One region of the Lapillicoccus sp. genome, then DNA from elsewhere that is predicted to be linked to it. Evidence: riboswitches for the same ligand, from Rfam matches in the RefSeq annotation. Region 1 holds a riboswitch; the other holds the start of a gene.

Region 1 (3,883 bases):
CCCCCGGCCGCGTCGAGACCCCCATCGCCGTCGAGGACTCGCGCGGCTGGATGCTGACCTGGGACCGCGGCGACACCCTGGCCGCGCGTCACGAGCCGACGCTCGCCGAATGGTGCGCGATCGTGCAGGAGGCCGGCGACGTGCAGCGCCGCGCCGCCGGCGCGCGGGAGCAGGTGCTGTCGACCGGCGTGCACGACTGCTCGCCAGGGACCGTGCCCGAGCGTTTCGACGCCCTCCTCGCCCGGTATGCCGCTCTCGACCCGCGGCACCCCTCGCACGTCACGGCAGGCCAGCTCACGCAGTTCCGGGCCGTCCGGCCGTCGGTCGTCGACGCCGCTGCTGCACTGGCGCAGTCCCCGTTGCCCGCGACGGTCAACCACGGGGACCTGCACCCCGGCAACGTGCTCGTCGTGGACGGCTGCCTTCGCCTCTTCGACTTCGGGGACGCCCAGTGGGCCGCCGCACCCGAGGTCCTCGGGGCACTGTGGGCATGGCTCACCCGCCGGACGCACCACCCATGGCGGACGGTCTTTGCGGCCTACGCCGAGGTCTGGAGCGACGTGGTCACCCCTGCAGAGCTCGACCACCTGGTCGCGGCCGCGATGCTCACCCTGCCCGTGAACCGCTCCATGACCTGGTGGTCCGCCACGCGCCAGACCACGACAGCGGAACGGGCCGAATGGGGCGATGCTCCGCTTTCACAGCTGAGCCACCTCCTGCGGCCTTGGCCCTGACCTGGCCTGCGGAACGCCCCAGCCGCACCTGGACCCGGCTAGCTCTTGAGGAACTTCTTGGGCGGGTGCCCGGCCGACTTCGCGTAGTACTGCGCGGCCTTGCGCTCGGCTGCGACCCGCGCTGCCTGGACCACGAAGCCGGTGATCGCCGCGAAGAGCAGCGCTTCCTTCCAGTCGACCTCGTCGAGGTTGTTGGGGTCGTTGGGAGCCGGGTGCCCCGACGCCACCTGCCAGCCCTTGCTCACCAGCTTGTTCGCCACGGTGCCGGCCAGGATTGCCGCGCCGGTGCCGAGCACCTTCCATGCCAACGAGCCCATCTGAGGGTCCTCCAGTCGCTCGGGTCGTGATACCCACCGACTCTTCCACGGCGGTGGGGGTAAAGTCACTTCACGAACGACAGGGGAGCGCCCCACAGCGCTGAGAGTGCGGTCCGCCGCAGACCCTCGAACCTGCTCCGGCTAGCACCGGCGAAGGGAGTCGGGAGATCTCAGGTGTGCTCCCGGCATACCCCCATCGAGGTATGCCGGGAGGGCACCTCCCCGAGGTATCCACCGGAACGCCGGACACCACGGGAAAGAAGCACATCATGAGCACGAGACCCCCTGACCGGCTGCAGCACGCAGCCCGTGCAGGCAGGACCATCCTCGCCACCGCGCCCCTCCGCCGCTGGCGCACCATCGACCTGATCACCTGCGCCTTCCTCGGCGTCGCCTTCGGGGTCGTCTACTGGGCGTGGGGCATCGCCTACGCGGGCCCCAACACCGCCATCTCCACGGGCTTTCCGCCCCTGGGCGCGCTGACCAACTGGCCATGGCTCATGGCGGGCGTCGTCGGCGGGCTGATCATCCGGCGGCCGGGGGCGGCGTTCTTCGCCGAGCTGCTCGCTGCCGTCGTCTCGATGCTGGTCGGCACCCAGTGGGGCGCCGCGACCTTCTGGTCCGGCGCCATCGAGGGCCTCGGGGTCGAGCTGGGGTTCGCGATCCTCGCCTACCGCTCGTTCGGCCCGCTCGCCGCGGCGCTGGCCGGCGCCCTGTCGGGGGCGTTCGAGGCCGTGTTCGAGTGGTACAGCTACTGGACCGACTGGGCCTGGGACTACAAGCTCGCCTACCTCGGGCTGCTCGCGGCGTCGGGGGCCGTCCTTGCCGGGCTGCTGTCGTGGGCGCTGACCCGGGCGCTCGCCGCGGGCGGGGCGCTCCAGGCCTTCCCGCCCGGCCAGGAGCTGCGCGAGGCCAGCAGGGCCGGCTGAACCGGCCCGACGCGGGAGGGCGCGGGGGCGCCGCGATCGAGGTCTCGCACCTCACGTGGCGCCCCTACGGACGTGCCCGCCCGGTCCTCGACGACCTCTCCCTGCAGATCCACGCGGGGCAACGGGTCCTCCTCGTCGGACCGAGCGGGTCGGGCAAGTCCACCCTCCTGAGAGCTCTGGCCGGTCTGCTCCTCACCGCCGACGCCGGCGACCTGTCCGGTTCGGTGGACATCGACGGCTCCGGCCCGCAGGCGGCGCCGGGACGGGTCGGCCTCGTCCTGCAGGACCCGGGCGCGGGCGTCGTCGCGTCCAGCCTGCGCCGCGACGTGGCCTTCGGCCTCGAGAACGTCGGTATGCCGCGGGGCGAGATGCCCACGCACGTCGCGGAGGCGTTGCGGGCCGTGCGGCTGGAGATGGACCCGGAGGCGTCGACGTCGTCGCTCTCCGGTGGCGAGCACCAGAGGCTGGCCATCGCGGGGGCGCTCGCGATGGCGCCGACCGTGCTGCTGCTCGACGAGCCGACGGCAATGCTCGACCGCGACAACGCCGAGGGGGTGCGCCGGGTCGTCGACGACGTCGTGCGCGCCCGCGGGCTGACGCTGGTCGTCGTCGAGCACCGGCTCGAGCCGTGGGTCGATCTCGTCGACCGAGTCGTGGTCCTCGACGCCGCGGGGGCGGTCGTCGCGGACGGACCACCGCGTCAAATCATCGCCGAGCAGGGCGAGCTCCTGCTCGCCCAGGGCATCTGGGTGCCGGGGTTCCCCGACCCGGAGGCCTTGGACCTCACCGGGTTGTTCGACACCGGGTTGTTCGACACCGGGTTGCCCGATGCGGCGTCGGTAGTCCCGCGCCGGGCGGTGGTGGTGTCCGCGCGCGACGTGACGCTGCGGCATACCTCCCGGCCGTTGAACGGCTCCGCCCGGATCACGACCGCTTTCCGGGGCGTCGATCTCGACGTCCGCGCGGGGGAGGCCGTCGCCCTCGTCGGCCCGAGCGGCTCAGGGAAGTCCTCCCTGTTGCGTGTGCTCGGCGGACTGGTGGCGCCCACGTCGGGCGAGGTGGGCGTCCACCCGTCGCTGGGGTCCGGAGAGCCGTCGTCGTCGCCGTCGTCGTGGCCGTCCGTCGAGCTGGCCCGGGCCGTTGCCTGGGTGCCCCAGTCGGCCGCGAGCACGGTGATCGCCCGGACGGTGCTGGACGAGGTCCTGACCACCCCGCGGGCCGTCGGGCTCGCCGACGCGGTGGCCCGCGAGCGGGCTGCCCTGCTGATCGAGCGGCTCGGCCTGGCGGGTCTCGAGCAGGTCGACCCCCGTCAGCTGTCCGGAGGTGAGCAACGTCGGCTGGCGATCGCTGCAGCCGTGGCACACCAGCCGGCGATCGTCCTGGCCGACGAGCCGACCGTCGGCCAGGACCGACTGACCTGGGCGGCCGTGATGGGCGTGCTGCTGGCGGTCAGGGAGGCCGGGTCGGCGCTGGTCGTGACCACCCACGACGACGGGGTGCGGGTCCGGGCCGACACGACCCTCACCCTGGTGCCCCAAACGCGCACGCCTGAGACGTCCGGAGGTCAGTCCTCGCCACCCGAGCGCAGTGCTGCACCCGAGCGCAGCACTCGGCCCCTGGCCGCTCGGGCCGGGCCGCTCGCGCTGGTCCTGGCGAGTCTCCTGGTCCTGCCGTTGCCGGGTCTGCTCGACACCTGGCGCCAGGCGCTCACGGTGCTCGCCGTCGAGGGCGTGCTCGCCGTCATGGCCCTCTGGGCTCCGCGCCGGCCTGACGAGCGCGCGGGCAGGCGACCCGGCGGCCGGCTGCGCGGCGTCCTGGTGCGCGGGGGTCGGCTGCGCGGCGTGCTGGTGCGTATCGCCCCCGCCCTGCTCGGCGTCCTCGGCGTCGGGTGGTCGGCCTGGTT
Region 2 (3,883 bases), on a different contig from region 1:
CCTGCTACTGCTGCTGCCAGGGGGTCCTCGACGCTGGCGGCGAACCCGGCCATCAACGCTCCCAGCGCACACCCCACCCCGGTCACCCGGGTCAGCCATGGGTGGCCGTTGCCGACGCGCACCAGTCGGTCCCCGTCGGTGATGTGGTCGATGGGACCGCTGACGGCGACGACGGTGCCACGCTCACGGGCCAGGCTCCGCGCCACCTCGGACGCGGCCTCCGGGGAGTCGATCGCGTCGACCCCCTTGCCACCCGCGCCGCCGGCCAGCGCCAGCACCTCGGAGGCGTTGCCGCGGATGATCGCCGGACGGCCGAGCCCGAGCAGCTCGTGCGCCAGCTCGGTGCGCCACGCCAGGGCGCCTGCGGCGACAGGGTCGAGCACCCACGGCGTCCCGGCGTCGCTGGCGGCGGCGACGGCACCCCGCATCGCCGACGCGGTGTCGTCGTAGGGGGTGCCGAGATTGATCAGCACCCCACCCGCGACTCGCGCGAAGTCGCCTGCCTCGTGGGGGTTGTCGACCATGGCCGGTGCCGCGCCCGCAGCCAGGAGCACGTTCGCTGTCCACTGGGCGACAACGATGTTCGTCAGGCACTGCACCAGGGGCGGTTGTGAGCGCAGCGTCTCGAGTGCGTCGCCGATCACGGACGGAGCCATCGTGGCAGTCATGGAGTGACGTCCCTTCGCTCCGGCAGCGACGTCTGCGGGCCGGCCCCGGCAGCGCGCTGACCGTTGCGCCTGGTGAGGAGACTGAGCACCCCGGCGGCGACAGCGGCCACGATGAAGGAGAAGGGTGACGCGCCCAGCCACGACGGCGGAGTGAAACCGATTGCCTGGTTGACTGGCGCCCACAGGGCAGTCCACCACGAGACCGACCCCGGGTTGACCAGCTGGTAGGCGACGAAGCCCAACGCCCAGGCCAGCAGATTGGACCACCGCGCGCGGGCCTGCTCGCTGAGGTCCCAGCGGCCGCGGCATACCACGAAGTAGTCGACCACGAGGACGCCCAGCAGTGGGACGAACAGCGAGCCGATCAGGAGGAGGAAGTTCTCGTAGTCGCCGATGTCGAACGCGAGCGCGCCGAGCGTTGCCAGCAGGCCGACAGCGACGGCGAGCGCGCGCCGGTCCCAGCGCGGCCGGAGATTCTGGACCGAGACCGCGGTGGAGTAGGTGTCGGCGAACGACTGGTCGAGCTCGCGGATCGTCAGCACACCGAACACCAACGCTCCCAAGGGGATGGCGATGAACGAGCCGAAGATCTTGTCCGGGTCGCGACCGGCGACCGTGACGAGAGCGAGCAGCCCGATCGTGTAGCAGGCGATCTGCGTCACTCCGTAGCCGACGAACGAGCCCAGAAAGGCCGAGCGCGTCGTGCGCGCGTGGCGGGAGTAGTCCGAGGCCAGCGGCACCCAGGAGACGGCGACGCCGATGACCGTGTCGACGGCCACCCAGAAGCCGTCCCAGCTCCCCTCGCCCAGGGCCGGGAGGGGATGGCCCAGCAGCTGAACGCCCAGGTAGACCAGGGCGAGCAGGACGGCGACCGTCACGTACTTGCGCAGCACCCTGATCCAACCCAGCGGGCGAAGCGCCAACAGCGTCGTGAGGACGCCCGCCGCCAGCGCGTACACCCAGCGGGGAAGCGTCGGCGCGAGCTGATGCAGCGCGGTGCTGATCGTGACCAGCTCGAACGTCGTCCACCCCACCAGCTGCACGATGTTAAGGATCGTCGGAAAGTAGGAGGGCCTGGTGCCGAACAGCCCACGCAGCAGGACCATTGACGGTGCTCCCGTCCGCGCGCCGGGCACGGACGCGGCGCCCACCCCCAGGGCGCCGAGCACCGTCCCGAGGGCCAGCGCGGTCAGCGCCGCACCGAGCGACATGCCCGGATCCGCTATGGGGACCAGCACAAAAATCGCGCCGGTGAAGCCGAGCAGACTGACTCCCAGATTTCCCCACAGGCCCAGCTGATCGAGCAACCCGAGCACCCGTGGAGGTGACTCCCCCAGCGTGTACGGCGCCTCCGCGGTCGCGGAGGACCGCTTCATGAGACGAGGCCCAACAACCATGATCACTCCCTACGCCGGCATTACCCGGTCAGGTTCATTCGGTCGGCGACCCGTTTAGTCGCCCTCTCAGCCCGGTCAGTCCGAGCTCCCGTGGTGCGAGGGGAAGCGTACAACAACGCGACGATGGGTCGGCGGCAGCGCCCCCGTCTCGGGCGGCATCGGGCCTCGAGCCTCACCCGCCGTCAGCCGGCCGTTGCCGCGATGAAGAGTGCCTCAGCGATGCGTGCGTGCCCGGCGGCGTTGGGGTGATCCCCGTCGTCGGCCAGCAACGCGGTGGCGTCCTGGTCGCCACCCGCGCCACGGAATGCGGCGAAGGTAGGGACATACAGGGCGCCTGCCGCGGTCGCGGCCGCGAGCAGCGCACTGTTGGCGGCCGTCGTGGCCCGGTCGGCCTTCGCCATTCCCTCCACGCCGTAAGCGGCGCGTCCGATGCTGCCGTCCTGCGCGATGTTCCAGTACCCGACCACGAGGACGGCGACCCAGCTTCGGTGGATCGCACGGATCCACCGGATCGTGGCGGTCACGTTCACCGTCACGCTCTGCTCAGCGCTCGTGTAGCAGTCTCTTTCGGAGCACTGCGCTGCGAGGTCACGGGCGAAGGGGTCGAGGACGTCATTCGCGCCGATCATCAGCACCACGGTGTCGGCACCTTCGACCGCCTCACGCGCAGCCGGTCCCTGGACCTGCGACAGGAGCTCTGCGCTGGTGTCCCCGTCGACGGCGAGGTTCACCGTGGCGGCATCGCCTCCGACCTGCGTGGCCCGCATCGCGGCGAAGGTCTCCACAAAGCCTCGGCATCCGCACGCGCGTCCCGATGGGACGGAGTCTCCGAAGGCAACCACCTTGACGGTGGGAGCCAGCCGCACCCGAAAGGCGACGACGGCGGACAGGGCGAGCGCGACGACCACCAGCAGCACCACCACCGACCGCCACCCACGGACCCACACGTGACCCAACCGGGGTTGACGCTGCCTGAAGGTGTTCGGCATCCTCGCTCGCCCGGGTTGTCGGGATCATCCGGTCCCACCCCCGCCCAGGCGGGGGTGGGTGTCTCGCGGACCTGTCCTCGTCAATGTAGCCGGGCCCTTCGGCCCTACTGGTACTGGTCGTCTCGGATGACCATGGATCAGGCCGCAGCGCGGGCGGCAGACGATGGAGGAGGACAGGACTCATGAACATCTACGGTCTGGGCGGCAAGGTCGCCGTCATCACGGGAGGCGCCTCCGGCATCGGGCGTGCGTGCGCCCACACCTTGGCGCGCTCCGGCGCGGACATCTCGATCTGGGACCTCGATCAGGGCGCCCTCGACCTCGTGCTCAAGGAGCTCGAGGACTATGACTACCGGCTGCACAGCGCGGTCGTCGACGTGAGTGACTCCGCCGCGGTGGACAGCGCGATGCAGGACGTGGTCGACACCCTGGGTCATGTGGACATCACGGTGGCCAATGCGGGGATCGGCGGGGCGGCCGCGTCCAGCGGGGACTATTCGGACGATGACTGGCACCGCGTCATCGGCATCAACCTGGACGGAGTCTTCTACACACAGCGGGCGGCGATCCGCGCGATGCGGCAGAGCGGCCGTGGCGGCTCCATCGTCAACATGGCCTCGGTCCTGGGTGACGTCGGGTTTGCCTCGGCGAGCGCCTACACCGCAGCCAAGCACGGTGTCGTGGGCCTGACCCAGGCGGCCGCGTGGGAGCACGCTGTCGACGGGATCCGGATCAACGCCGTCGGCCCCGGCTTCATCCGGACCCCCCTGCTGGCGAAGAACCTCGACGAGGCGGCGCTGGCATTCCTCGCCACCCAGCACGCACTCCA

What was found. Region 1 has a riboswitch for thiamine pyrophosphate ahead of ACLL9L_RS13400 (ECF transporter S component). Riboswitches for the same ligand answer to the same signal wherever they lie in the genome.
Region 2: another riboswitch for thiamine pyrophosphate. It lies ahead of ACLL9L_RS18975 (purine-cytosine permease family protein); the one in region 1 lies ahead of ACLL9L_RS13400 (ECF transporter S component).

Annotation. Positions count from the first base shown of each region.
Region 1 covers NZ_JBKJPP010000151.1:16,289-20,171, forward strand. Annotated here, with positions in the region: gene ACLL9L_RS13390 (phosphotransferase family protein) at 1-734, shown strand, start outside; gene ACLL9L_RS13395 (DUF4235 domain-containing protein) at 773-1,051, opposite strand; TPP riboswitch at 1,123-1,227, shown strand; gene ACLL9L_RS13400 (ECF transporter S component) at 1,321-1,980, shown strand; gene ACLL9L_RS13405 (ATP-binding cassette domain-containing protein) at 1,890-3,883, shown strand, end outside.
Region 2 covers NZ_JBKJPP010000219.1:13,379-17,261, reverse strand. Annotated here, with positions in the region: gene thiM (hydroxyethylthiazole kinase) at 1-668, opposite strand, end outside; gene ACLL9L_RS18975 (purine-cytosine permease family protein) at 665-2,065, opposite strand; TPP riboswitch at 2,056-2,167, opposite strand; gene ACLL9L_RS18970 (SGNH/GDSL hydrolase family protein) at 2,248-3,054, opposite strand; gene ACLL9L_RS18965 (SDR family NAD(P)-dependent oxidoreductase) at 3,237-3,883, shown strand, end outside.